Regions from separate parts of the Oerskovia sp. Root918 genome, predicted to be linked through region 1. Evidence: riboswitches for the same ligand, from Rfam matches in the RefSeq annotation. Region 1 holds a riboswitch; each other region holds the start of a gene.

Region 1 (7,039 bases):
CGGTCCTGACCGTGCACAGCGTGTGGGGCTCGGCCGAACGCTGGTTCGCGGCGCTCGACCGCGTCACGCACTGGTCGCGTCTCCCGATCCTGCTGTCGGCCGTGAGCGAGCTGACCGCGGCCCCGCTGCGACGCATCGCGGGGCCGGGCGTGCCCGTCGAGATCCTGCACAACGGGCTCGACCTCGACGAGTGGGCCGTGCCGCGCGTCGAGAGGGGCGCGCGCGGCGAGGGCAAGGCCGTGCACGTCGTCGCCGCGACCCGGTTCGCGCCGCGCAAGCGGGTGCTCCCCCTGCTCGAGTCGATCCGGCAGGCCGTCGAGCGACTCCCCCACGATGCTTTGTTCGCGACGATCGCGGGCGAGGGACCCGAGCTCGACGCGGCCCGACGGTTCGTCAAGGAGCACGGGCTCTCGTCGACGGTCAGCCTCCCGGGGCGCCTCGGAGCGCACGAGCTCAAGCGCCTCTACTCGCGCGCCGACGTGTTCCTGGCACCGGCGGTCCAGGAGTCGTTCGGCATCGCGGCGCTCGAGGCACAGGCAGCGGGGCTCGCCGTGGTGACCCGCAAGGAGTCAGGGGTGGCCGAGCGGCTCACGGACGGCGTCGACGGGCTGCTCGCCGCCGACGACGCCGAGATGACGGACCAGATCGTGCGGCTCGTGACGCAGGACGGCCTGCTCGACCGGATCGTCGCGCACAACCGCGAGGTCCGGCCGTCGAGCGGATGGCCGAGCGTGCTGGCGGACGTCGAGAAGGCGTACGAGAAGGCGGCGGCGTACCGCGAGGAACGGGTGGGGCGCACCGCGCGGGACTGACCGGTCAGCCCGTGGGTCGGGTGTCCAGGTCCAGGACGTGCCGGCGCTCGAACTCGACCCGGTCGCCGGCGAGCAGGCCCACGACGGCGGCCGGGTCGTTGTCGAGCACGCCGACCATGCGATCGCCGTCGACCTCCGTCACAAGCACCCACATGCGCTCCCCGATCCCCTCGTCGGGGAGGAACACGAGCTTGGCAAGGGTTCCGGGGATCACGCCCGACGTGTCCTCGGGGACCTGGTACGTCCGGGGGTGCTGCACGTTCCAGGCGACGACGTCGCGGAGCGACCACGGCTCGGGGTCCGGCCGTGACCCGGGGCCGCCGTCCTCCGGAAGGTCTCTCAGCATCCCGTCCTGCTTGCGGTCGAACGTGCCGTCGCCCAGCATCTGCTCCACGATCCGGGTGCTGTACGGCCCGAGGACGGCCCACGGCCCGACCGTGCCGACGCGGGTGGCCCGGATGGCGACCTGCGCCCGACGGAGCGGGAGCCTCGCGAGCCCGGGATCGAGCACGAGCACGTCCTGGAAGTGCACGAGCACGGGCTGTGACGTGTCGGGCTCGACCGCAGCGAGGTACGTCCATCCGTCGCGCCACCGGACGACCCGGGTCACCGGCAGCCCGAGCTCCAGGACCTCGACGCTCGAGACCACGAGCTCGTCGAGCGCGGGAACCTGCGACCGCCGGGAGCGGCCGAGCATCAACGGTCCACGACGAGGCGAGGGCGGGCTGCGCGAGGGTCCATGACGGGCAAGGTACCGCAGGACCGGCAGGCCGTCCGCATGTGGCGCGCTCCGCCGTCGGGCTCCCGTCCACCCCGGACGAGAACGGCCCAGGAACGCCGAAGGGCCGGCCCCGCAGATTCCTCTGCGCGGCCGGCCCTTCACGGCTCAGCGGGAGGTCACTCCCACTCGATGGTGCCCGGCGGCTTGCTCGTCACGTCGAGCACGACGCGGTTGACGTCCTTGACCTCGTTCGTGATGCGCGTCGAGATGATCGCGAGGACGTCGTACGGCAGGCGCGTCCAGTCCGCGGTCATGGCGTCCTCCGAGGAGACGGGGCGCAGCACGATCGGGTGACCGTAGGTACGGCCGTCGCCCTGGACGCCTACCGAGCGGACGTCGGCCAGGAGCACCACGGGGCACTGCCAGATCTCGTCGTCCAGGCCGGCCTTCGTGAGCTCCTCGCGCGCGATCGCGTCCGCTGCGCGCAGGATCTCCAGGCGCTCGGCCGTGACCTCGCCGACGATGCGGATGCCGAGCCCGGGGCCGGGGAACGGCTGACGGGCCACGATGACCTCGGGCACGCCGAGCTCGCGGCCCACGGCGCGCACCTCGTCCTTGAACAGGGCCCGCAGCGGCTCGACGAGCGAGAACTGCAGGTCGTCGGGCAGGCCGCCCACGTTGTGGTGGCTCTTGATGTTGGCCGTGCCCTCGCCGCCGCCGGACTCGACGACGTCCGGGTACAGCGTGCCCTGGACGAGGAACTTGACCTCACCACCGTGATCGCCCGCGTCCGCGACGATGTCGCGCGCCGCCTGCTCGAACGCGCGGATGAACTCGCGGCCGATGATCTTGCGCTTGGTCTCGGGGTCCGAGTGGCCCGCGAGCGCGGCGAGGAAGCGCTGCTTCTCGTCCATGACGACGAGCTTGACGCCCGTGGCCGCGACGAAGTCGCGCTCGACCTGCTCGACCTCGCCCGCGCGCAGCAGGCCGTGGTCGACGAACACGCACGTGAGCTGGTCGCCCACGGCCTGCTGGACGAGGGCCGCGGCGACCGAGGAGTCGACGCCTCCGGACAGGCCGCAGATGACGCGCGCGTCGCCGACCTGCTCGCGGATGAGCGCGATCTGATCGGCGATGACGTTGCCCGGGGTCCAGTCGCCGGCGAGGCCCGCGCCCTGGTACAGGAAGTTCTCGAGAGCCTTCTGGCCCAGCGGGGAGTGCTTGACCTCGGGGTGCCACTGCACGCCGTAGAGGCGACGCCCGGTGTCCTCGAACGCTGCGACCGGGGAGCCGGCCGAGGTCGCGAGGACCTCGAAGCCCTCGGGGGCCGCGTGGACGGCGTCGCCGTGGCTCATCCAGGCGGTCTGCTGGTCGGGCGAGCCCGCGAGCAGCGCACCGGCCTGGCAGACCTCGACGGCCGTGCCGCCGTACTCGCTGAGGCCGGTCTGCGCGACCGTGCCACCGAGCGCCTTGGCCATGGCCTGGAAGCCGTAGCAGATGCCCAGGACGGGCACGCCGGCGTCGAACAGCGCGGGGTCCACGAAGGGCGCACCCTGCGCGTACACGGACGAGGGACCACCGGACAGGATGATCGCTGCCGGGTTCTTGGCGAGCATCTGCTCGACGGTGAAGGTGTGGGGGACGATCTCCGAGTACACCTTGGCCTCACGCACGCGACGCGCGATCAGCTGGGCGTACTGTGCGCCGAAGTCGACGACCAATACGGGCCGGGGGGCTGAGGGGGTGGGTGTCACCAGCCCAGGATAGTTGGCTCGGCGCCGATCCCCGGCATCGGTCCACGACGTGCGACGGGGATCACTGCGCGCGTCAGGCGGGCAGCCGTCCGCGCAGCTCGCGAGCGGCCCGCTCGGGGTCGGCCGCGCCCGTGATCGCACGCACCACGACGATGCGCTCGGCCCCCGCGTCGAGCACCTCGTCGAGCCGCGCGGCGTCGACACCGCCGATCGCGAACCACGGCGTGGTCGGCGCCGTCGCGGCGACCTGTCGCAGCAGGTCGAGCCCGACGGCGTCGCGCCCCGGCTTGGTCGGCGTCGCCCAGAGCGGTCCCACGCAGAAGTAGTCGACCTCGGGATCCGCCTCGGCGGCCGTGGCCTGGGCGAGCGAGTGCGTCGAGCGGCCCAGCAGCGGGCCCGCACCCAGGAGCGACCGCACCGCGGGCACGGGCAGGTCGCCCTGACCCATGTGCACCACCGGGGCTCCCGTCAGGAGGGCGACATCGGCCCGGTCGTTGACCGCCCACAGCGCCCCGTGCTCGGTCGCGACGCGCGCGACGACCTCCTGCAGCTCGAGCTCGCGCGCGACGTCGAGCCCCTTGTCGCGGAGCTGGACCACGTCGACCCCGCCCGCGAGCGCCGCGTGCAGGAAGTCCTCGAGGTCGCCGCGCTCCTCGCGGGCGTCGGTGCACAGGTACAGCCGGGCCGCCCGCAGGCGCTCGACGGCCGCCGGGCGGGCCCGCCCGGCAGGAGCCGTGGGGCTGGTGCGCTGGGGCGAGGTGTGCTGTCGGGGCTCGGCGTCGCCGGTCGGAGCAGTGGTCACGGCGCCCAGGATAGGCGCGGCCCGCCCGGGACACGGTCGCGGCGCAGCCCGTGGGCACGCCCCGAGCGTGGCCGGCGTGCGTTGTAGGGTGGCCGCGAAGCACGGGAGCCCCGCACGGGGCTGAGAGGGCGAGAGCCGACCGTCGAACCTGATCTGGGTCATGCCAGCGAAGGGAGCGAGCGCATGTGCGCAGCCCTGTCCACCGACCACCCCGCCCTGCCCGCGCGTCCGCCGGGGCGCGACGGGAGCCTGGGGGGCGCGGCGCCGTCGGGCCCCGTGAGGCGCGTCGCGCCCGGCGACCGGACGACGATCACCACGCCCGACGGCGCCACGGACGTCCTCGTCGTGGGCGGCGGCATCGTGGGGCTCACCGCGGCCTGGCGGGCCTCGCGTGCTGGCCTGCGCGTGACCGTCCTGGACCCGGCCCCGGGCGACGGCGCGACCCACGCCGCGGCCGGGATGCTCGCGCCCGTGACCGAGGCCGACTTCGGCGAGGAGACCGCGCTGCGCCTGGGCGCCGACTCGGCGGCACGGTGGCCAGCGTTCGCGGCCGAGCTCGAGGCGGACTCGGGGCTCGACGTCGGGCTGCGCGCGACCGGCACGCTCACGCTGGCCTACGACGGCGACGACCTGGCGCTCGGGCGCCGCGTGCGCGCGCTCCAGGAGGCCTGGGGGCTCGACTCGACCGAGATCTCGGTCGCGGCGGCGCGCGAGCGCGAACCGCTCGTCGGGCCGCGCGTGGCCGGTGCGTTCTGGGCACCGGGCGACCATCAGGTCGATCCCCGCGCGGTGCACCGCGCGCTGACCGCGGCTCTCGCGCGGGACCCGCGCGCCGCCGTCGTGCGCCGCCGGGCGGTCCGGCTGCTGCGCGCGTCCGGACCCGGCTCTCCCGTGACCGGGGCGCTCGACGACGCGGGCGTCGAGCACCGCGCGGGGACCGTGGTCCTCGCGGCGGGTGCGGACTCGGGGGACCTGCTCGCGGACGTCCCCGAGGTGTGCGCCCCGACCCGTCCGGTGAAGGGGCAGACGCTGCGGCTCGACGCCCCCGCGTGGTTCACGCTCGACCACGTGGTGCGAGGGATCGTGCAAGGGCGTCCGGTGTACGTCGTACCGCGTACGCCCGGGCCCGGCGGGCACCGCGAGGTCGTCGTCGGCGCGACGAGCGAGGAGCACCCCGACGACCGGCGCGCGACCGCGGGCGGCGTCTTCGCGCTCCTGCGCGACGCGCGCGCCCTGCTGCCCGGGCTCGACGAGCTGGCCCTCGTCGAGGTCACCCCGCGCGTGCGCCCGGGCACGCCCGACAACCTGCCGTTCCTAGGGCCCACCACCGTCCCCGGCCTGGTCCTCGCCACGGGCCACTACCGCAACGGCGTGCTGCTCGCCCCCGTCACGGGGGCAGCGATCGACGCGGTCCTGACCGGCCAGCCGCTGCCGCCCGCGGTCGCGGCGATCGACCCCCTGCGCTTCTCGCCCACCCCTACCCCCGCGAGATAGAGGGCTCGCGTCGAGGTAGCGGGGTGGGGCCCTCTACCCCGACGGCACACCTCTACCTCGGCTCCCACCTCCCGGAGGACCACATGACCCACCCGACTCCCCCGTCCACGACGACCGGCGCGCGGCCGACGACCCCTCCCGCAGGCATCACCGTGCACCCGCGCTCGACCGCGAGCGCCCTCGTCAACGGCGAGCCCTACCCGCTCACCGCCCCCACGACCGTCGCAGCGCTGGTCGCCGCGCTCCTGCCCGAGCTCGTCGGGGACACCGGGGACGTCCCCCGCGGCGTCGCGGTCGCGATCGACGACGCCGTGCTCCCCCGCAGCACGTGGTCGTCCACGACCCTGCGCGACGGCGACCGTGTCGAGGTCGTCACGGCGGTGCAGGGTGGTTGACACCAGGCAGGACACGGACCGCGCACCCGACGACTCCCTGGTCGTCGCGGGCGTCCCCCTCGGCTCCCGCCTGGTCATGGGCACGGGCGGCGCGGCCAACCTGCTGACGCTCGAGGACGCCCTCGTGGCGTCCGGGACCGCGCTCACGACCGTCGCGGTGCGCCGCGTCGCGCGGGTGCGTCCGTCGGGTGGCGCGGGCGGCGACGGGGGTGCGGGCGAGACCGGCATCTGGGGCCTGCTCGACCGCCTCGGCATCCGCGCCCTGCCCAACACCGCGGGCTGCTTCTCGGCCAAGGAGGCAGTCCTCACGGCCCACCTCGCGCGCGAGGCCTGCGGCACGGACTGGGTCAAGCTCGAGGTGATCGCCGACGACGTGACGCTCCTGCCCGACCCGATCGGGCTCGTCCAGGCCGCCGAGACCCTGGTCCGCGACGGCTTCACGGTGCTGCCGTACACCAACGACGACCCCATCCTCGCGCGCCGCCTCGAGGACGTGGGGTGCGCGGCCGTCATGCCGCTCGGTGCGCCCATCGGGTCGGGGCTCGGCATCCTCAACCCGCGCAACATCGCGGCCATCGCGTCGGCCGCCCGGGTGCCCGTGATCCTGGACGCGGGGATCGGGACCGCGTCCGAGGCCGCGCACGCCCTCGAGCTCGGGTGCGACGGGGTTCTCCTGGCGACCGCGGTCACCCGCGCGGCCGACCCCGTGCGGATGGCCACGGCCATGCGGCTCGCGGTCGAGGCCGGGCGCCTCGCCGCGCTCGCGGGCCGCATCCCGCGGCGCGAGCAGGCGCTCGCGAGCTCACCGGTCGACGGGATGGTGGGCCGGACCGGGTCGGGCGGCGCCGGGCTGGCGGCCGGTCTCACGGGGGCCGGTGTGCTGGGCGGCGGGAACCTCGACCTGGCGCTGTGACCGGTTCGCCGAGGTAGAGGCTTCTCGTCGAGGTAGAGGCCTCTGGCCCTCTACCTCGACGGCAGGCCTCTACCTCAGCGGAGCGATCAGTACGTCGGGCGCCCCGGCTCGACGTCCCGCACCCACGCCAGGACCCCGCCCTCGACGT
Region 2 (7,039 bases), on a different contig from region 1:
CGCTCTCCGCGGTGTCGACCAGCACCATCGGGTTCGCGAGCACGGCCGGGTCCGTGGCCGCGAGCTGCACGGTCACGACGTACGTGTCGCCCGCGGCGTCCTCCGCGAGCCACGAGCCCGCCAGGACGCCGGGCGCGCTGCCACCCTTGAACGCGACGTAGGGCCACGCCGTCGTGTCGACCTCGATGCCGGGGTTGGCCGAGAGCACCTCGCGCACCACGGGGTCCTGCTCGCCGCGGTCGTGCAACCAGACGTGCGCGGCGCACAGGTCCGACGACGTCGCGAACCAGTCGACGTCGTCCTGCCACACGGGCGTGGTCACTCCCGCGGGGTCGACGGCGAGGGGCCCGCCGGGCAGCGCGTCGAGCATCGCGCGCCGTCCCGCGGTGTCGGCCGCCGCCCACCCGGTGGCCTGCGACGGCGAGCCCCAGGCGATCGCGAACGCGTCGCGGGTCGTGAGGAACGGGGTGTTGAGCGACGGGTCGGCGTGCCCCAGCGTGGCCTGCGCGCGTTCGACGGCGTCACGCCCCACGGCCTGGACCAGCAGGTCGGTCGCGGTGTTGTCGCTGATCGAGATCATGAGCTCGGCCGCCTCGCGCACCGTGACCGCGGTGCCCGTGGGCGCGTCCTGGAGCTGCCCCGAGGGCAGGGACCGCACGTCGTCGGTCACGGTCAGCTCGTCGTCCCAGGTCAGCGTCCCGGCCTCGACGGCCTGCGACACCGCGCCCAGCACGTAGAGCTTGAAGATCGAGCCGAGCGGCAGCACCTCGTCCGGGTCCGAGCCGCCGGGAGCCTCCTCGACCGCCTGGCACGTCCCGTTGTCCAGGACCTGGGCCACGAGCAGCGAGCTCTGCGCGTCCACGGCGTCGAGGCGTTCGCCCAGCTCGTCCCAGCTCGCCGCGGGCTCGCGGTGCGGGTCGTCGCCCGGGCCGAAGAACAGGGTCTCGATGCGGCTGTCCGCGTCGACACCGATCTGCATCGTGAAGAACTGCCCGCTCGCCCCGACGATCGTCAGCGCGGCCTGCTTCTCGCCCGCGTCGACGACGTCGACCGAGACCGGCACCCATTCCCGGTCCGCGCGGAGCTGGTCCAGCACGGGCACGAGCTGGGCGGCGGGCACCTGGTCCAGGAACGTCCGGGCGAACCGCCGATCGAGCGTCGCGGCATCGGGGGACGCGTCCGCGTTGAGCACCTCGAGCACCCAGGCGGCCGCCTTGCCGACCGTGCCGCCCGGCAGCGCGACCGCGGTCGGGGCCACGCTCGGCGAGGGCGACACCTCGGAGCCGTTCCCGGACGACGAGCACCCGGTCAGTGCGAGCCCCACGACGAGGAGGCCTCCTACGAGGGGTGAGCGACGGCGTCGGGCGGCAGGAGAGGAGGGCATCGAGACACCCTACGGAACATCCGTGACGCGGCGGGCGCTGACCCGCCGGAGCCGCCCGACCCCGACCTCAGGACGCGCGGGCCGCGAGCCGCGTCACGACGCGCTTGGCCTCGCGCCCCGCGAAACGGCGGGCGAACACGCTCGCGGCCGCAGCGGCCGCGGCGAAGGTGACGGCGCTGATGATGCTGACCTCGGGGTCGTCCAGGTCCTTGGGGGCGTCGTGCCCCGTGGCCTTGGCCCACGCGAAGCTCACGACCTTCTGCGCGACCCAGCCCGCGGCCAGCGTCAGGGCGACGGTCGCGACCTTCTCGGTGAGGGTCTGCTCGTTCTCGGCCATGTGGACCTCCAGGTGAGGGTGAGGCGGGCGGGGCGCGCCGCGCGTCGTGAAGGTGCCCGACGGCGGAGCTCAGGTCCCACCGTAGCCGTCGCCCGGGGCGGGGCGCGCCCCGGGCGAGACCACACGCCGGACCCCTGCCTGCGCCGTCGGACCGCGGTGTAAAGTCGCAGGTGAACGACAGGGGAGCGCCGACCGCCCGGAGACAACGGGCAACAGGCGCTGAGAGTGCGGACCACCGCAGACCCTCGAACCTGATCCGGTTAGCACCGGTGGAGGAAGTCGGGCTTCTCCAGCCTCGCTCACGGGACCTCCCGTGCGCGAGGTCCCCCTCCTGTGACGTCCAAGGAGGACACATGAACACCATCAGTACCCGCCGCGGCACCGCCCGCACGATCGGCCTCGGCCTCGTCGGCGGGCTCAGCGCGCTGGCCCTCACGGCCTGTGCCGGCACGACCGACACGGGCGCGGGCGACACCTCGTCGAGCGCCGAGGCGAGCACCGTCACGCTCGTCACGCACGACTCCTTCAACGTGAGCGAGGACGTCCTCGCCGCGTTCGAGAAGGAGTCCGGGCTGACCGTCAAGCAGGTCGCTCCCGGCGACGGCGGAGCGCTCGTCAACCAGCTCATCCTGACCAAGGACGCGCCGCTCGGCGACGTCGTGTTCGGCATCGACAACTCGTTCGCGACCCGCGCGATCGACGAGGGCGTGCTCGAGCCCTACACGCCCTCGGGCCTCGCCGACTCGGCGACCCAGTACGCCGTGGGCGACGGCGAGCTCACCCCCGTGGACCTCGGCGACGTCTGCGTCAACGTCGACCACGCCTGGTTCTCGGCCGCGGGGATCCCCGAGCCCACGACGCTCGACGACCTGACCGAGCCCGCGTACAAGGACCTGCTCGTCGTGACCAACCCCGCGACCTCGTCGCCCGGGCTGTCGTTCCTGCTCGCGACCGTCGGCGCCTACGGCGAGGACGGCTGGGAGGGCTACTGGAGCAAGCTCAAGGACAACGGCGTCAAGGTCGCCGACGGGTGGTCCGACGCCTACTACGTCGACTTCTCCGGCTCCGAGGGCAAGGGCCCACGCCCCCTCGTGCTGTCCTACTCGACGTCGCCCGCGTTCACGGTCACCGAGGACGGTACCGAGACCACCACGGGCGCGCTGCTCGACACGTGCTTCCGCCAGGTCGAGTACACGGGCGTGCTGACCGGGGCCAAGAACCCCGAGGGCGCCAAGAAGCTCGTCGACTTCCTCGTGAGCGACGCGTTCCAGGCCGACATCGCCGACAACATGTACATGTACCCGGCGGACGCGGACACCGAGCTGCCCGAGGGCTGGGCCGAGTTCGCGCCCCTGTCCCCGTCGCCCTTCGAGGTCGCCCCCGCCGACATCACGGCCCACCGCGACGAGTGGATCAAGGCGTGGACGTCGACGGTGATCGGCTGAGCACGATGCCCGTGAGCCGCGGCCTGCCCGCGGCCGTGCAGCGCGGCGGGCGGGTCCTCCTGTGGGGGCTCGCCGCCGGGCTGCCGCTGCTCTTCCTCGGGGTGTTCTTCGCGTGGCCCGTCGTGACGCTCATCGCGCGCGGGTTCGTCACCCAGGACGCTGCCGGCGCCTCCTTGGACCTCTCCGGCTTCGCCGAGGTGTTCTCCGAGCCGCGGACCTGGCGGATCATCGGGCTGACGCTGTGGCAGGGCGTGCTCGGCACCGTGATCTCGGTGCTGCTCGGCGTGCCCGGCGCGTACGTGCTCTACCGGTGCCGGTTCCGGGGGCGCACGTTCCTGCGGGCGTTCGTGACGGTGCCGTTCGTGCTGCCGACCGTCGTGGTGGGAGTGGCGTTCCGCTCCCTGCTGGTCGAGGGCGGGCTGCTCGGGTTCCTGCGGCTCGACGGGACGTTCGGGGCGATCGTCCTGGCCCTCGTCTTCTTCAACTACTCGGTCGTGGTCCGGACCGTTGGCGGGCTCTGGGAGCACCTCGACCCGCGTGCCGAGGAGGCGGCCCGCGCCCTGGGGGCCTCGCCCTGGCGGGCGTTCCGGTCCGTGACGCTGCCGTCGCTGGCCCCGGCCATCGCGTCGGCCGCGTCGATCGTGTTCCTGTTCTGCGCCACGGCGTTCGGTGTCGTGCTCGTCCTGGGCGGGGTCCAGTACGGGACCATCGAGACCGAGATCTGGATCCAGACGACCCAGTTCCTCGACCTGCGCGCGGCCGCGGTGCTCTCGGTCGTGCAGCTCGTGGTCGTGGTGGTCGCGCTGAGCGTGGCCAACCGGACCCGCGCCCGGCGCGAGCGCGCGCTCAACCTCTCCGCGGCGACGTCCGCGGCCCGGCCGCTGCGCCCGCGGGCCGACGCGGTCCCGCTCGCGGTGACCGCCGTCGTCGTGCTGGGCCTGATCGCCCTGCCGCTCGTCAACCTCCTCGTGCGCTCGTTCCAGACCCCCGACGGCTGGAGCCTCGCGAACTACGCGAACCTCGGCACGACCGGCGGCCGCAACGCCCTGAGCGTGACCGTGTGGGAGGCCACGGCCAACTCGGTGCGGACCGCCGCGATCGCGACGCTGCTCGCGGTCGTGATCGGCGGGCTCGTCGCGCTCGTCGTCTCGCGACGGCCTCGGTCGCGCACGGGTCGTCGGGCGATCAGCGCGCTCGACTCGGTCTTCATGCTCCCGCTCGGCGTCTCGGCCGTGACGGTCGGGTTCGGGTTCCTCATCACGCTCGACAAGCCGCTCGGGATCGACGTGGACCTGCGGACCTCGGGGTTGCTCGTGCCCATCGCGCAGGCGGTCGTCGCGATCCCGCTCGTGGTCCGGACCGTGCTGCCCGTGCTGCGCGCGATCGACCCGCGGCTGCGCGAGGCCGCAGCGACGCTCGGGGCGTCGCCCGCTCGCGTGTTCGCCGCGGTCGACGGACCCATCGCGGCCCGGTCCCTGGGTCTCGCGATCGGGTTCGCGTTCGCGGTGTCGCTCGGCGAGTTCGGGGCGACGTCGTTCCTGGCCCGGCCCGACGCGGCCACGCTCCCCGTGGTCATCTTCCGGCTCATCGGCCGGCCCGGGGCGGAGAACTACGGCATGGCACTGGCCGCGAGCGTCGTCCTCGCGGTCCTCACGGCAACGGTGATGATGGTGGCGGAACGCCTGCGCGGCGACCGCTCGGCAGGAGAGTTCTGATGGACGGAGCCACGGTGGTGGAGCGAACGACGGACGGCTCGGCTGAGCCGCACGTGCCGCACGTGCCGCACGTGCCGCACGACCCGAGCGGGAGCACGGCGGGCCGAGGACTCACGGTGCGCGACGTCGTCGTGCACTACCCCGACCCGGCCTCCTCGAAGGGCCCCGGGACCACGGCCGTGCGCGGCGTGAGCCTCGACCTCGCACCGGGCGAGGTGCTCGCCCTGCTGGGGCCGAGCGGCTGCGGCAAGTCGAGCCTCCTGCGCGCCGTCGCGGGGCTCGAGCCCGTCGCGGGCGGGAGCATCGCGTGGGACGGGCGCGACCTCGCGGGCGTGCCCGTGCACCGGCGCGGGTTCGGGCTCATGTTCCAGGAGGGGCAGCTTTTCCCGCACCGGGACGTCGCGGGGAACGTGGCGTTCGGCCTCCAGATGGCGGGCCTCAAGCGGTCCGCGGCGGCGGGCAGGGTGGCCGAGCTGCTCGACGTCGTCGGGCTCGCCGGGTACGCGCAGCGGCCCGTCGCGACGCTGAGCGGTGGCGAGCGCCAGCGCGTCGCGCTCGCGCGCGCCCTGGCACCCGAGCCGCAGCTCCTCCTGCTCGACGAGCCGTTGTCGGCGCTCGACCGGGGGCTGCGCGACCGGCTCGCAGCCGACCTGCGCGCGGCGCTCGTCGCGACCGGGACCACCGCGCTGTTCGTGACGCACGACCACGACGAGGCCTTCACCGTGGCCGACCGCGTGGCCGTCATGGACGCCGGCCGGCTGCTCCAGGTCGCGGCTCCCGAGGACCTGTGGCGCGCTCCCGCGTCGCGGCGGGTCGCGGAGTTCCTGGGGTACCAGGCGTTCGTGGCGCTGGGGTCGGTGGGATCTGTGGGGGGCTCCGAGGCGGCTCGTGGGGCTGATCGGTTGTCAGAACGTGGCCGGGGTATGCCGCGGGGTGGTTCTGACAGGTCTCTTGCCGCGGATCCGTTGTCAGAACGTGGCCGGGGTATGGAGCGGCGTGGTTCTGACAACTCCTCGGCGGCGGGTGGTGAGCTGCTCGCGATCGGCCCGACAGGGCTCGTGCTCGTGCCCGGTGCCCACGCCACGGCCGCACCCGGTGCCCACGCCACGGATGAGTTGTCAGAACGTGGTCGGGGTATGGACCGGGGTGGTTCTGACAACGCATCCAGGGCATGGTCCGCGAACGGCACGGTCGTCCGCAGCGCCTTCCGGCGCGGACGCACCGAGGTCACGGTCGACGTCGACCTGGGGGCCGGCCCGCAGCGCGTGGTCGCGCTCGGCATGCCGTCGGCGACACCCGTGCCCGACGGCGCCACGCACCACTCGTTCGCCCCCGCACCGGGGGAGCGGGTCCGGGTCGCGCTCGACCTCGCGGGCTGTGCGGTGGTGCCGGCGGACTCGTAGCCCGGCGGACGTGGTGTGCCGACAGGCACCCGGTATCGGCACCCCCCACCCTGCGACCACCCGTCCGCCGCGTTAGCGTCGAAGCATGAGCGACGCCACGATCGACCATGTGCCCGACCGTACCGAGGAGCACGGCGGCAAGGCCGCGAAGATCCTGTACAGGCCGTTCGGGCTGATCAGCTCGATCATCGGCGGCCTGGTCGCGGGCCAGGTCTTCAAGCAGGTCTACAAGCGGGTGTCTCCTGGCCACCGCAAGGACGCACCCACGCCGCTGCAGTCGGAGTATCCGCTGCGCGAGATCCTGATCGCCGCACTGATCCAGGGCGCGGTGTTCTCCGGGGTCAAGGCCCTGATCGACCGTGGCGGGGCGCGTGCCTTCCAGAAGTGGACGGGGGAGTGGCCGGGGGACTGAGCCACCCCGGCGCGTCGGCCCGGAGCACGCCTGGACGACGGCTCACGCGCCCCCGGCGTCCCGCACCAGCACGGCGAGCTGCGTCCGGTTCTCGAGCCCCAGCTTGTCCAGGACGCTCGACACGTGCGCCTTGACGGTCGGCACGCTGAGGTAGAGCTCGCGCCCGACCTCGGCGTTGCTCGCTCCGCGCCCGACGGCGAGCGCGACGTCGCGCTCCCTCCCGGTCAGCAGGTCGAGCGACGCCCGGGCCCGCGCCCGCGCCTCGCCGACCGAGGCGGCCGAGGCCATGAGCCGCCGCGCGACGTCGGGGGACAGCACCGGTTCGCCGGCCGCGGCCGCGAGG
Region 3 (7,039 bases), on a different contig from region 1:
CCGTGCTCGACACACTGCACCGCCGTCTCGCCGCGGTCGGCATCCGTACCTCGACGGGTCGCGACGCCCTGCTGGGCGTGGTCGTCGCGGTCCTCACGGTCGGCTTCCTGCTGGCCGTCGAGCGGGTCGCCCTGACGGACCTCGGCATCGTGGTCGAGGGCGGGCCCGACTCCCTGCGGTTCTCGACCGGCGGGCGGGTCGCCGCGATCGTGCTCGTCGTCGCGCAGGCCATGGCGCTCACGCTGCGCCGTCGGGCCCCTCTGCTCGCGCTCGCGCTGACCGTGGTGGGCCAGGTCGCTCTCGTGCCCGTGCTTCCCGCCTTCGTCTCGTTCCAGGCGCCCGCGACGCTCGTCGCGGCCTACTCGGTCGGTGCGTACGCACCGCGCCGCACGGCCCTGTGGGCGGCCGCGGCCGCAGCGGGCGTGCAGGTCCTGCTGAGCTTCGTGCTCGGCGGGCCCGTGCCGATCACCTCGACGGGTCCCGTGCCGGTCGCGGTCCAGGTCTGGGGCGGCCTCGCGTCAGCGCTCCTGACCTACGTGGCCTCGGCGCTCGTGGGTGCGTACGTCGGCACGCGCCGCGAGCTGTTCGCCCAGCTCCAGGGGCGCGTGGCCCAGGCAGAGCGCGAGCGCGACATGCTCGCGGCGCAAGCCGTCCTGGAGGAGCGCGGCCGCATGGCCCGCGAGCTGCACGACGTCGCCGCGCACCACCTGTCGGGGATCGTCGTCCAGGCGGCCGCGGCCGAGCGCCTGGTCGACCGCGACCCCGAGCGCGCCAAGGAGTCGATGCGCTGGATCCGCACCCAGGGGCGCGAGACGCTCGACAACCTGCGCCTGGTCGTCGGCATCCTGCGCAGCTCGTCGCAGGCCGGTCCCGGCGAGCCGGGCGAGGACGCCCCGGCCGCACCGCAGCCCACGCTCGACGACGCGGGCGAGCTGCTCGACCTCGCACGCAGCGCTGGCGCCGAGGTGCGTGACGTCCGTCGAGGCTCGCCGTTCGGGCTCTCCCCCGCCGTCCAGCTCACGGTGTACCGCGTGCTCCAGGAGGCGCTGAGCAACGCGCGCCGTCACGCCCCGGGGCGCGCGATCGAGGTCGTGACCGACTACCAGCAGGCCGCGCTCGTCCTCACGGTGACCAACAGGTTGCCGGTCGCGGCGATCTCGGGCGGCCGGACCGGTCGGAGCGCGGGCCGTGACCTCGATGCGCGCGAGGGGCACGGTGCCCCGGCGGCCGCTGCGGTGTCCGACAGGTCGACCAGCGCGACGGCCGTCGCCCAGGCCGCGCCCGGGCACGGCCTCATCGGCATGACCGAGCGCGCGACCCTCGTCGGCGGGACCCTCAGCGCGGGCCCGGTCCCGGGCGACGGCTGGCGGGTCCGGCTCACGGTCCCCCGGCCCGCAGCGGCCGAAGCCGCCGCTCCCACCCCCACCATCCCCGAGCGCTCGGCGACGTCCTCGGACGAGCCGTGCTCCGCCGTCGGGCAGGAGGCCCCATGACCCGAGTGGTGCTGGTCGACGACCAGGCCGTCGTCCGCGCAGGCTTCACCGTGATCCTCGAGAGCGAGGGCTTCGAGGTCGTGGGCGAGGCGGCGAACGGCTCGGACGCCGTGCGCGTCGCGCGCCGCGAGCGCCCCGACGTCGTGTGCATGGACGTGCGCATGCCCGGTGGGGACGGCATCACGGCGACGCGCGCGCTCGCGGGGCCCGGCGTCGTCGACCCGGTCCCGGTGCTCGTGGTGAGCACGTTCGACCTGGACGACTACGTGTTCGGCGCCCTGGAGGCCGGGGCGAGCGGGTTCCTGCTCAAGGACGCCGAGCCCGACGTGCTGGTCGACGCGGTGCGGCGCGTGGCGTCGGGCGAGGGTCTCGTCGACCAGACGCTCACGCGGCGCGTGATCGACGAGTTCGCCCGACGGCGGTCCCCCGCCGCGCCCGACGAGGTCGCCTCGGGCCTGCTCACCTCGCGCGAGCACGACATCCTGGCGCTGCTGTGCCGGGGGCAGTCGAACGCCGAGATCGCGGCGACGCTCTACCTCGAGGCGAGCACCGTGAAGTCGCACCTGAGCCGCATCATGACCAAGACGGGCATGCGCGACCGCGTCCAGCTCGTGGTGTGGGCGTACGAGCACGGGATCGCGGCGCCCGGCACGAGCTGACCCCGCCCGACCCCGCTGAGTGCGGAGTACTTGTCGCCGATCGGCTCGTTCGACGACAAGTACTCCGCACTCAGCGGTCGGGCAGGTGGCCGAGGCAGCGGCTCAGCTGCCCGCGACCGGCAGGTAGACCCGGCCGCCCGCGTCCGTGAACTCGCTCGACTTCTCCGCCATGCCGGCCTCGATCGCCTCGACCGACGTCAGGCCGTTCTTCTCGGCGTACTCGCGCACGTCCGCGGAGATCCGCATCGAGCAGAACTTGGGCCCGCACATCGAGCAGAAGTGCGCGGTCTTGGCGGGCTCGGCCGGCAGCGTCTCGTCGTGGAAGGCGCGGGCGGTGTCGGGGTCGAGGGAGAGCGCGAACTGGTCGTGCCAGCGGAACTCGAACCGGGCACGGGACAGCGCGTCGTCCCGCAGCTGCGCACGCGGGTGCCCCTTGGCCAGGTCGGCGGAGTGCGCCGCGATCTTGTACGTGATGACCCCCGTCTTGACGTCGTCACGGTCGGGCAGCCCCAGGTGCTCCTTGGGCGTGACGTAGCAGAGCATCGCAGTCCCGGCCTGGGCGATGATCGCGGCCCCGATCGCGGACGTGATGTGGTCGTAGGCGGGCGCGATGTCGGTCGCGAGCGGGCCGAGCGTGTAGAACGGCGCCTCCTCGCACAGCTCCTCCTCGAGGCGCACGTTCTCGACGATCTTGTGCATGGGGACGTGCCCCGGGCCCTCGATCATGACCTGCACGCCGTAGGACTTCGCGACCTTGGTCAGCTCACCCAGCGTTCGCAGCTCAGCGAACTGGGCCGCGTCGTTGGCGTCCGCGATGGACCCCGGTCGCAGGCCGTCGCCGAGCGAGAACGTGACGTCGTAGTCGCGCAGGATCTCGCACAGCTCCGCGAAGTGCGTGTACAGGAACGACTCCTGGTGGTGCGCGAGGCACCACGCGGCCATGATCGAGCCGCCGCGGGACACGATGCCCGTGACACGGCGCGCGGTCAGCGGGACGTAGCGCAGCAGGACGCCCGCGTGCACGGTCATGTAGTCGACGCCCTGCTCGGCCTGCTCGATCACGGTGTCGCGGTAGATCTCCCACGTGAGCTTCGCGGGGTCCCCCTTGACCTTCTCGAGCGCCTGGTAGAGCGGCACCGTCCCCACGGGGATCGGGGAGTTGCGCAGCACCCACTCGCGGGTCTCGTGGATGTCCTTGCCCGTCGAGAGGTCCATGAGGGTGTCGGCGCCCCAGCGCGCGGCCCACACCATCTTCTCGACCTCCTCCTCGATCGAGGAGGTCACGGCCGAGTTCCCGATGTTCGCGTTGATCTTCACGCCGAACGCCTTGCCGATGATCATGGGCTCGATCTCGGGGTGCCGACGGTTGGCCGGGATCACCGCCCGGCCACGCGCGACCTCGTCGCGCACGAGCTCGACGTCGACGCCCTCGCGGGCAGCGACGAAGCGCATCTCGTCGGTCACGACCCCGGCGCGCGCCCAGGCGAGCTGCGTCCGGGCGCCGCCCGTGCCGCGCTCGGTGGGGACGGCGTCGGGCCGGAGCCAGGACGCCCGCAGGGCGGGCAGGCCGCCCGCGAGGTCGAACGCCGCGGGGTCGTCCGACTCGGTGTAGGGGCCAGAGGTGTCGTACAGGTCCAGGTGCTCGCCGTTGCTCAGGAGCACGCGGCGCTCGGGGACGCGCAGGTGCTCCGCGCCCGGGACCGGGTGGTGGACCTTGGCGGACCCCGCGATGGGTCCGGTCGTGATGGTGTGCGCGGACGACCCGGTGGTCGCGGCGGGCACGGTGGGTGCAGCTGGTGCAGCGGCGGCGGGCCCGGTGGTTGTGGGCACAGCGGTCTCAGAGCTCATGGCTCTCTCCCTACGTCGGCATGATCCGAACAGGTTCGAACGGTCGGCGGCGCTGAGCCGCCCTCTCAGCTCGCTGCTGCGAGCTCCCGTGGGTGTGTGGAGTTGTGGGTCGTGCTGGTGGTGCGGTGGTGCTGGGTCGTGCGGTCGTCACCGTAGCGCACGGCGCCGGGCGTCGGCGCACCTGTCCCGCGTTCGGCGCTCACGGCCTCACTGCTCGAGCAGCGACCTCGGTGATCTGTCCGTCCTCGGCGATCGTCCTCACCAAGTCGACGTCCGTCGCCTGCCCGAGCGCGAGGACATCCGGTACCCACTGACCCTCGTCGGCAACAGGCGCCGCCGAACAGCCAACCACCAGCACACTCAGCAGGCCAGTGGCGACGCCAGCCAGGCCGACCTGCATCGCAAGGTCGGCCTGGCCAGAACAGATCGGGTTCGCTCAGTGAACCACGTCGAGGTAGCGGTAGGTGATCAACGAGGTCGTGATCGTGCCGGTCTGAGAAATGCTCCTTGCAGATGCCCACCCGCCATAGACCGTTGCACCGCTGCCGGTCGCGGGGTTCTTCCATGACATTCCTGCTCGCGCGCTCGAGCAAGTGTCGTTCCTCACCTTGGAACGCGTGGGCGACTCTACGGCTGTTCCTCACACCCGAGCCCACCGTCCCGGCCCCTCACGAATCTTGCAGCTCTCTGTACTCACCTCTCCTTGAAGTACTTGAAGAGGTGCTTCTCGCGGGTCGTGAGCGCCCCGGCCACGGCCCCGACGAGCACCGCTCCTGCTCCGGCGAGGACGGTCCGCATGCCGATGATCCAGGTGCTCACCTGGTCGGTGGCGAGCCCGTCACCTCCGGCTCCCGCGAGCCACCACAGCGCGGGGACGGTCACGACGATCCCGGCACCGGTCCAGGCGGCGGTCTCGAGGAGCATCTGCCAGGTCAGGGCGGCACGCGGGACCCGGGCGTGCAGGGCCGCGGCGAGCTCGAGGCGGCGCAGCCGTATCGCGACGTATCCCAGGGCCAGGCCCAGGGCGGCCGTGGCGATCGGGGTGGGCTCGGTCAGGCGGCCGGAGAACTCGGCGCTCGCGTCGTAGGTCGCACCGAGCCGGCCGTTGAGCTGCTTCTGGGTGGGTTGCACCTCGGAGGACGGGTCGGCGACGACAGTCGTGCGCAGGAGCGTCGCGGTCTCGGGGTCGACGGGCCAGATCTCGACCCAGCACGAGTCGAACAGCCCCGTGGCGGGTACGGGAGCGACGGCTGCGTAGCCCAGGGCGCGGTCGCGTCCGTCGTCGGGGTACGGGTAGACCGCGCCGAGCCGCGCGGGCCCGGTGGTCGTCGCGATCGAGTCACCGGGGACCGCGCCGAGCGCCTCGGCCAGGTCCGCGGACAGCCACAGGCCCGCCCCGGCGACCCGTCCGCGGTCGAGCGCGCCGAGCAGCCCAGGGGTTGCTTCGAGGCCGGTGAGCTCGCTCGAGGGGAGGTTGAGCGCCCGCAGCGGTTCCCCGGTCCGCAGGGCGCCGGCCGCGTTGACGCCGTCGACCCTGGCGAGGGCCTCGCAGCGTGCCCCGTCGACCTGCCCGGTAGCCTCGAGGATCTGCACGCTCGCGCCCGCGTCACGGTACTCGCGGGCTCCCTCGATAACGCCGACGATCGCCCGCACGTCGACCGCGGCCAGCGCGCCGACGACCACCACGAGCACCGCCGCGAACAGGGTCGCGCGGGTCGTGCCGGTCGCGACACTGCGCCACGCCTCGGACACCACGGACGCGGCCCGCATCGTGCGAGTCCGTCCGGCCCGTGCAGGTTCCCCGCCGTGCCCGACGGCGCCGCTCACCTCCGCGCGGGGGTGCGCTCCGTCGTCGGGCAGGGTGGGGGCGTCGAAGCCGAGGCTGGCGGGCAGGCTCGACGTGTCCGGGGGCGCACCGACGTTGAGGGCAGCGCCGTCGTCAGGCGAGGTGGACGCTCCTGCGGGCGGGTCCTGACGACCGGGTCCTGCGGGGCGGTGAGCGTCGCCTGGGGCAGTCGCGAGACCGGGCCGCGCGCCGTCGTCGGGCGTGATCATGCCGCGTCCTGCGCGTGCTGGAAGTCGGCGAGGTCGATCACGCGCGTGCAGGCGTCGCGCGTGTGCGGGTCGTGCGTGGCGACCACGACGATCGAGTCGTCCTGGGCGATGCCGGCCAGGACCTCGTTGACGGTCGCGGCCGTGCGCAGGTCGAGCTGCGCGGTGGGCTCGTCGACGAGCAGCAGGTCCGGCGCCAGGGCCACCGCGCGCGCGAGCATGAGCCGCTGGGCCTCGCCACCGGACAACGCCCGGAATGGGCGGTCCGCGACGGGCGCCAGGTTGAAGCGCGCCATGATCTCGAGAGCACGGGCCTCCGCGTCGGGACGGCGCAGACCGCGCGCAAGGAGCGGGAGCACCACGTGGTCCAGGGCCGCCCGGCGCGCGACACCGTGCGGGTTCTGGAAGACCCACCCGGTCGTGGCGACGCCCAGACGCTCGACCTGCCCTTGCGTGGGGCGCTCCCAGCCCGCGACGATGCTCAGCAACGTCGACTTGCCGCTGCCCGAGGGGCCCACGAGCGCGACGACCTCTCCCGGTACGACCTCCAGGTCCAGCCCGGTGAACAGCAGGCCCGTGCCGGGAAAAGCGTGCCCCAGATCGGTCCCGACCAGCCGCTTGCCCCCTACCGGCACGTCTGCCCCTCGGCCTGCGAGGTCAGCTCGACCTCGGTCGGCGCCGTGGCGGCGTCGAGGCCGTCGAACGTCACGAGGGTCTGCCCCAGGCTCGACGCGACGACCGTCACGGGGTACGCCGTGCCGTCCGCTGACACGCACCCCGCGGCGCCGCTCAGCGCGAACAGCGCCCCGGGCGGCACGACCGAGACGTCCAGCGGCGCGGCGAGCACGTACTCGAGCGTCAACGGCTCGGAACCCTCGGAGCGCTGCCAGCCGGCGAACTCCATGCTGCCGCGCACGGCCTCGAGGAACGCCGGATCGGTGACCACACCGCCCTCCCCGACGAACGCACTCAGCTCACCCAGACGCA
Region 4 (7,039 bases), on a different contig from region 1:
CGACCATGGACGCGACGAGCCTCACGACCCACCACGACGAGCGCGACGGGCACCTGCGCAGCGCCGACTTCCTGGACGTCGAGCGATTCCCGACCGTCGAGTTCCGCAGCACGTCGGTGCGCTGGCAGGGCCCGCAGGACGACGCCATGCTCAGCTGGGCGCGCCTGCGCAACCGTTCGCCCGAGCGCTCCGAGGTCCCTGCGGCCAGGATCCAGGGGGCCGGTGCGGGGCACTTCGTCGTGAGCGGGCTGCTCACGATCCGGGGCGTGACCCTGCCGATCGATCTGACCATGCAGTTCGGCGGGGCGCGGCGAGACCCGTACGGCCGCGACATCTTCGGGTTCAGCGCCTCGGGCACGTTCGACCGCGAGGCCTACGGGCTCGTGTGGAACGTCGTGCTGGAGACCGGCGGGCTGCTGGTGGGCAAGAAGGTCGAGATCGAGATCGCCGGCGAGGCGATCCGGCAGGACTGAGCGACTGTCGCTCGTCGCGCGTTGGTCAGGAGTGGCGGCGTCCGCGGGACGCCCCGAACGGACCACCCACGAACAGCCCCAGGCCGAGCACGAACCCGAAGTCGTACCAGTTCCCGTTGTTGTGGACCTCGTAGATGTTCACCGTGTCGGTGAACAGCGAGATCACGAAGGTCACGGGCACGATGATGCCCTGCCACAGGCCCAGCCAGAACCCCGCCGGGCTGCCGTCCGCGGTGGGCGTCCCGACGTCGGGGTTGGGCCCAGGCGCGCACGCGGAGAGGACGAGGGCCGCGCCGACCAGTGCCACGGCGAGGACAAGCCGTCGACGGCCGCGGTCCGGAGCGACCTCCGAGCGGGGCCCAGGCGAGACGTCGTTCCCGTGCGTCGAGCTCATGACCGGCCTCCTCGTCGTGGGGCCGTCCTGGCCCACCTCCAGGATCCGCCGAGCATCGCGCGGGCTCAACCGGGCGGGCTCAACCGGGCGTGGCAGTCGGGCCGTCAGCCCGTCGCCGGCAGTCGCCTCGTCCCACCGATCACGAGCGTGACGTCGACGTCGGCGAGCCCCGCCTCGTCGAGCGCTGCGCGCAGGGTGGCGGCATCGGCCTCGGGGGCCGGGCCGATCGCTTCGATCCTCAGGACCGACCCGCTGAACGAGATCCCGGTGATCGTCCAGCTCTCCTGCTCGGCCCACGCCTGGGCCACAGGGGCCGCGGCGATCTTGTCCGCGTTCTGCCGCAGGACGTGCTGGCTGATGGTGCTGAGGGGAACCGCGACGAGGAGCAGGGCAGCGGCGACCGTGACGAGGCTCGCGCCTCGCAGGGGGCCGACGAACCGCTCGGTCTCGCCCGCGGCCGTGCGGACCTGGAAGAGCAGGAAGACGATCGTGCCGGTCGCGATGATCGCCGCGACGTTGGTCGCGAACAGCAGCAGCGCCCCCAAGGCCTGGTTCGGGGCCCCGGACTCGAGCGTGAGGCCGACGACCGCGAGCGGCGGGACGAGAGAGATCGCGATGGCGACGCCCGGCAGGGCGTCCGACACGTCGGCGCGCACCAGGGCGAACGCACCGACGGCCCCGGTCGCGAGCGCCGCGAGCAGGTCGATGAGCTGGGGCGTCACGCGGCCTGCGACCTGGCTGTTGGTCGCCGCGACGATCTCGATCGGGACGAACAGCCCGACGACGTACCCGGTCGCGACCACCCCCGCGGCGCCCGCGACGACCAGGAGCGCCGACGAGGTCAGGTTCCTGTGGTCGTTGAGGACGATCGCGAGCGCGGTCCCGACGATGGGCGTCATGAGGGGCGCGACGATCATGGCGCCGATCACGGTGGCCGTGCTGTCGGCTGCGACGCCCGCCGACGCGATGATCGCGGCGAGGATCAGCAGGGTCCAGAACGTGGCCTGACGTGACCGGGAGGACGGCCCCTCGCTGATGAACAGCGCGGACGTCATCCGCTGGACGTCGGCCGTGGTGACGCGCATGCTGCCTCCCGGGGCGTCTGAGTGTCCCCAGCATCACAGGGGGTCGGCGCTCGCGCTCGGTGTACCGGTGCGGACACGGCCCACGCGCTGCCAGGTCTTCAGGGACTTGCGTGCCGCGCTCGCGACCGTGCTGCCGTTCGCGATGGCCACGGTCTCCTCCGCAGGGTCTGCTGCGACGTGGAGCAGCCGCTCGTGGACACGCTCGCTCCCGGTTCTCCCGAGGGCACGGACCGCCCAGTACCGGGTGTGGACGTCCGGTGCGCACGCCTGGTCGAGGAGCCAGACCGACTGGTCGGGGTCGATCGAGCCCAGGGCGTTCGCCACGTACCCCAGGAGCGGGAACCGGTGCTCGACGAGCTCGCGGCGCAGCGCGTCGACGGCGTCGGCACCCCCGAGACCGGCCAGCGCTCCGGCCGCGGCCTCCCGCACGACGTGCTCGGGGTCGCCGAGCCGGGCGACGAGGTGCGGCACTGCCTCGTGCGCGTCCAGGTCACCGAGCACCTCGCAGCCGACACTCCGCTCGGAGGTGACGGGGGAGCCGAGCAGGGCGAGGGCGTAGGGGACGGCTCCCCGGAATCCCGCCCGAGCGCAGGCTGCCGTGAGGTACCAGGTGGCCGACACCCCGGACTCGAGGGCGCGCATCATCGCCGGTTCGAGCGATGGGTCCGCGAAGGCGTAGAGGCGGTTGAGAGTCCGCTCGAACGTGCCGATCGGGTATCGCTCGACGTGCAGCACGACGTCGCGCAGGGCGTCGACGGCGCCCTGGTCGTCGTTCATGGCTCGCTCGGCGGCGTCGTCGACCGCGTCCTCGTGGACCTCGGGGTCCGGGTCGAGGAGCCCGGCGACCAGGTCGTCGGTCATCGCGAGGCCGAGGGGCGCGAGCGACGCCGGCGAGCGGGAGCGGAGCGAACCATGCGGTGAGCATAGAGGCGGGCGACGCCTCAGGTGCCGCCACCAGGCGGACCGCCGCCGGCAGGACGCCCCTCGCCCGCTAGAGTTCCCTGCAATGACACGGGGTGCCCGCTCCCACGAGCCGGGCTGAGAACACACCCGTCGAACCTGATCTAGCTAGCACTAGCGAAGGGATGTCGGCAATGTCGCTTGCTGCCACCGCACCTGTCCTGCCCACCCCCACCCCCGCACCTGCGCCGGGGACCCGGGGTGCGACCGAGCACGGCGTGTCGCCGGGGGCCGAGGCCTCCCGCCCCCGCGTCCTGTCCATCGCGGGCACCGACCCGACGGGAGGTGCCGGGATCCAGGCCGACCTCAAGGCGTTCGCGGCGCACGGCGCGTACGGCATGGCGGTCACGACCGCCCTGGTCGCGCAGAACACGCACGGCGTCCGCACGGTCCACGTCCCGGGTGCGGACTTCCTCACCGAGCAGCTCGACGCGGTCTCGGACGACGTCACGATCGACGCGGTCAAGATCGGCATGGTCGCCGACGAGCCGAACGCACGCGCGATCGCCGCGTGGCTTCGTCGTGTGCAGCCGCCGTTCGTCGTGCTCGACCCCGTCATGGTTGCCACGAGCGGCCACCGCCTCCTCGACGAGGAGGCCGAGCAGGCTGTGCGCGAGCTGGTCGCGCTCGCCGACCTCGTGACCCCCAACCTCCCCGAGCTCGCCGTCCTCGTCGGCGAGCAGGCCGCGACCACCTGGCCCGACGCCCTCGCCCAGGCGAGGCGCCTGCACGCGGCGAGCGGCGCCGTCGTGCTCCTGAAGGGTGGTCACCTCACCGGGGAGGAGTCGCCCGACGCCCTGGTGGGCGCGCGCGGGCCCGACGACGTCACGACCTTCGCGGCGGCCCGCATCGACACCGTGCACACCCACGGGACCGGGTGCTCGCTGTCGGCGGCGGTCGCCGCCCTGCGTCCCCGACGGGACGGCTGGGAGAGCGCGACGCGCGACGCGAAGACCTGGTTGACCGGCGCGCTGCGGGCCGGGGGAGCGTTGGCGGTGGGCACGGGCCGCGGACCCGTCGACCACCTGGCGCACCTGCCCACGCTGGGCAGGCAGGTGTTCTCCGAGGAGGCCTGGGAGCGGATCGAGGGGTGGCGCGAGGCCGTCGAGAGCATGGGGTTCGTGCGGGCGCTCGCGGACGGGAGCCTCGCCGCCGAGGACTTCGGGTTCTACCTCGCGCAGGACGCCGCGTACCTCGCCGAGTACTCGCGCGTGCTGTCGCGGGCGAGCCAGCTCGCGCCGACGCCCGAGGCCCGGCAGTTCTTCGCGGGGGCGGCAGTCGAGTCGCTCGAGGTCGAGCAGGCGCTGCACCGTGACTGGTTGGGCGAGCACGTCGGGATGGACCGGGGGGCGGTCGAGAGCGTCGACCCCTCTCCCGTGACCGCCGCCTACACCAACCACCTGCACGCGGCGTCGAACGGGTCGTACGCGGAGACCGTCGCGGCGCTGCTGCCGTGCTACTGGCTGTACTCGTACATCGGCGACGTCCTGGTGCGCCGGGCGGGGGACCTCGACGGGCATCCTTACGCGCGCTGGATCTCGCTCTACGGCGACCCGGCCTTCCAGGAGGCGACACGCACCGCGTGCTCGTTCGCCGACGAGGCCGCGCGCTGGGCCTCGCCCGCCGAGCGCGAACGTATGCTGCGCGCGTTCGAGCTGTCCTCGATGCACGAGTACCTGTTCTTCGAGCAGGGGCTGACCCGGCCGACCTGGCCCGAGGCGCCGGTCGGGGGCGCCGAGAAGTGAGCAGATGCCCCTGATCCGCCGCGAACAGGGGCAACTGCTCACTTCTCGGAGAACTGATCGGTGCCTCAGGCGCTCGTCGCCCCAGCCTCCGGGTACACGCAGTCGTAGCCGGGCGGCCACCAGCGCCACGACGTGCTGACCTGGTTCGACGACACGCCTGCGGGGCGCTCGGTGACGCACTGCGTGCGCATCTGGTCGAGCCCGACGGTCAGGTAGTACACCGCCAGCACGCCCGTGAAGACGACCATGAGGACGGTCAGCGCCAGCCGCAGGCGGCGGTCGGTGCGCCGGGTCGGTTCGTCCTCGCCGGGTCGCGGCGGGACCCAGTCCCAGCTCACGAGGCGGCGCCCGCCCCGGTGACAGAGCCTTCCTCGGTGGCCGAGCCCGCGGCAGGGTCGATCCCCGGGACGAGCAGCACCTTGCCGGTCGTCTCCCGGCCCTCCAGGGCGCGGTGCGCGTCGGCGGCGCGGGCGAGCGGGAACGTCGCGCCCACCCGCACGTCGAGGTCGCCCGAGGCCACGAGCGCGAAGACCTCGTCGGCGCGCTCGAGGAGCTCGGCGCGCGTCGCGGTGTAGTCGTCGAGCTTGGGGCGGGTCGCGAACAGCGAACCACCCTTGTTGAGGCGCTGGAGGTCGAACGGAGGCACCTGGCCCGAGGACCCGCCGAACAGCACGAGCATCCCGCGGCGGCGCAGCGACGCGAGGGAGGCCTCGAACGTGTCCTTGCCGACCGAGTCGTAGGCGACCGCGACGCCCCGACCGCCCGTGAGGTCGCGCACGATCGCGGGCAGCTCGGTCGTGAGGTCGTCGAGCTCGGCGTAGTTCACGACGTCGGACGCCCCGGCCGCGCGCGACAGCTCGGCCTTGGCCTCGGTCGAGACGGTCGTGATGACGCGTGCGCCGCGGCGCACCGCGAGCTGGGTCGCGAGCAGGCCGACGCCCCCGGCTCCCGCGTGCAGCAGGACGTCGTCCCCGGGCTGGACCGGGTACGTCGAGGTCACGAGGTAGTGGGCCGTGAGCCCCTGCAGGCCGACGGCCGCCGCGACGCGCAGGTCGACCGACTCCGGTACGGGAATCGCGATGTCCGCCGGGACGACCACCTGCTCGGCGTACGAGCCGAACGCGTTGGTCCACGCGACGTGGTCGCCGGGCTCGAAGTCCGTGACGCCGGGGCCGACCGCTGCGACGACGCCCGCGCCCTCGGTGCCGACCACGTGCGGGTACTCCATCGGGTACACCCCCGCCCGACGGTAGGTGTCGATGAAGTTGACGCCCGCCGCCGCGACGTCGACGAGGAGCTCGCCGGGTCCGGGTGCTGGGGTCGGGAGCTCGACGAGCTCGAGGACGTCGGGGCCGCCTGCCTGGAGTGCCTGGATCGCGCGCATGGGGTCAGCCTAGGCGGGGCGTCGGGTCAGGCGGTGCCCGGACCCGCCGAGGCCCGCCAGCGTCCGTGGCGGCGCTCGACGTGGACGGGGTGGGCGAAGCAGCGCGAGACGGCCTCGGTCGTCAGGACCTCGTCCGCGCGACCGGCCGCGGAGACCCGCCCCGGCGCGAGCAGCAGCGCGTGGCTCGTCGACGTGGGCAGCTCCTCGAGGTGATGGGTCACGAGGACCGAGGCGACCTCGGGGTGCGTGACCCGCACCGCGTCGATCGTCGCGAGCAGCTGTTCGCGTGCCGCGACGTCGAGCCCGGTGCTCGGCTCGTCGAGCAGCAGCAGCGCGGGGTCGGCGACGAGCGCCCGGGCGATGATCGTGCGCCCGCGCTCTCCCTGGGACAGCGTGGTCCAGGGCTCGTGCTCCTTGCCGCCGAGCCCCATGTCCGCGACGAGGGCGCGCGCCCTGTCGACCTCGGCTCGGGTCGGCTCCCAGCGCTGGCGCCACTCGGTCGTCCCGGTGATCCCGGTCAGGACGACCTCCTGGATCGTGAGCGCCGTGCGCAGCGGGTGACGCGGGTTCACGTGCCCGATCCTGCTGTGCAGGGCCTGGACGTCGACGCGCCCGAGCGTGTTCCCCAGCACGTCGACCTCGCCGCGCGTGGGGTGGTTGCGCGCCCCGCACAGGCTGAGGATCGTGCTCTTGCCCGCACCGTTGGGGCCGACCAGGGCCCAGTGCTCGCCCGCGCGGACCGTGAGGTCCACGTGCTCGAGGATCGTGCGGCCGTTGCGGACGAACGCGACGTCGCGCAGGTCCAGCACGACGACGCCCGCCGAGGGGGGTGGTGGTGCGTCGGCGGGCGGGACGGGACCTCCGGTGCTGGTGCGCACGGAGGACGGGGACCCGGCCGGGACGCTGGGGGAGGCGGTGTCAGTGCTCACGGGTGACCTTCTCGTGGACGGAGTCGAGGTGTCGGCGGCTCGTCGCGGCGGCAAGGTCGGCGTCGCGGT

The links. A riboswitch is a leader RNA that binds a small molecule or an ion and turns the genes downstream of it on or off. The one in region 1 is predicted to bind thiamine pyrophosphate.
Region 2: it holds a riboswitch for thiamine pyrophosphate, as region 1 does, so the genes downstream of both, ASE27_RS01005 (thiamine ABC transporter substrate binding subunit) here and thiO (glycine oxidase ThiO) in region 1, are expected to answer to the same signal.
Region 3: it holds a riboswitch for thiamine pyrophosphate, as region 1 does, so the genes downstream of both, thiC (phosphomethylpyrimidine synthase ThiC) here and thiO (glycine oxidase ThiO) in region 1, are expected to answer to the same signal.
Region 4: it holds a riboswitch for thiamine pyrophosphate, as region 1 does, so the genes downstream of both, thiD (bifunctional hydroxymethylpyrimidine kinase/phosphomethylpyrimidine kinase) here and thiO (glycine oxidase ThiO) in region 1, are expected to answer to the same signal.

The regions. Positions count from the first base shown of each region.
Region 1 is NZ_LMJG01000016.1:133,036-140,074, reverse strand. It holds gene ASE27_RS18245 (glycosyltransferase family 4 protein) at 1-812, shown strand, start outside; gene ASE27_RS18240 (DUF2314 domain-containing protein) at 817-1,509, opposite strand; gene guaA (glutamine-hydrolyzing GMP synthase) at 1,710-3,287, opposite strand; gene thiE (thiamine phosphate synthase) at 3,361-3,981, opposite strand; TPP riboswitch at 4,189-4,266, shown strand; gene thiO (glycine oxidase ThiO) at 4,273-5,583, shown strand; gene thiS (sulfur carrier protein ThiS) at 5,667-5,978, shown strand; gene ASE27_RS18215 (thiazole synthase) at 6,055-6,891, shown strand; gene moeB (molybdopterin-synthase adenylyltransferase MoeB) at 6,978-7,039, opposite strand, start outside.
Region 2 is NZ_LMJG01000001.1:225,432-232,470, forward strand. It holds gene ASE27_RS00995 (serine hydrolase) at 1-1,384, opposite strand, end outside; gene ASE27_RS01000 (DUF4235 domain-containing protein) at 1,452-1,721, opposite strand; TPP riboswitch at 1,891-2,016, shown strand; gene ASE27_RS01005 (thiamine ABC transporter substrate binding subunit) at 2,075-3,166, shown strand; gene ASE27_RS01010 (iron ABC transporter permease) at 3,172-4,881, shown strand; gene ASE27_RS19590 (ABC transporter ATP-binding protein) at 4,881-6,284, shown strand; gene ASE27_RS01020 (DUF4235 domain-containing protein) at 6,370-6,696, shown strand; gene ASE27_RS01025 (response regulator transcription factor) at 6,739-7,039, opposite strand, start outside.
Region 3 is NZ_LMJG01000015.1:151,656-158,694, forward strand. It holds gene ASE27_RS15920 (sensor histidine kinase) at 3-1,493, shown strand; gene ASE27_RS15925 (response regulator transcription factor) at 1,490-2,152, shown strand; gene thiC (phosphomethylpyrimidine synthase ThiC) at 2,255-4,000, opposite strand; TPP riboswitch at 3,991-4,100, opposite strand; gene ASE27_RS15940 (hypothetical protein) at 4,694-6,055, opposite strand; gene ASE27_RS15945 (ABC transporter ATP-binding protein) at 6,052-6,687, opposite strand; gene ASE27_RS15950 (peptidoglycan-binding protein) at 6,678-7,039, opposite strand, start outside.
Region 4 is NZ_LMJG01000011.1:387,442-394,480, forward strand. It holds gene ASE27_RS09365 (YceI family protein) at 1-473, shown strand, start outside; gene ASE27_RS09370 (hypothetical protein) at 499-867, opposite strand; gene ASE27_RS09375 (DUF389 domain-containing protein) at 972-1,952, opposite strand; gene ASE27_RS09380 (HEAT repeat domain-containing protein) at 1,986-2,813, opposite strand; TPP riboswitch at 2,955-3,055, shown strand; gene thiD (bifunctional hydroxymethylpyrimidine kinase/phosphomethylpyrimidine kinase) at 3,047-4,657, shown strand; gene ASE27_RS09390 (hypothetical protein) at 4,723-4,995, opposite strand; gene ASE27_RS09395 (quinone oxidoreductase) at 4,992-6,041, opposite strand; gene ASE27_RS09400 (ATP-binding cassette domain-containing protein) at 6,068-6,850, opposite strand; gene ASE27_RS09405 (FadR/GntR family transcriptional regulator) at 6,960-7,039, opposite strand, start outside.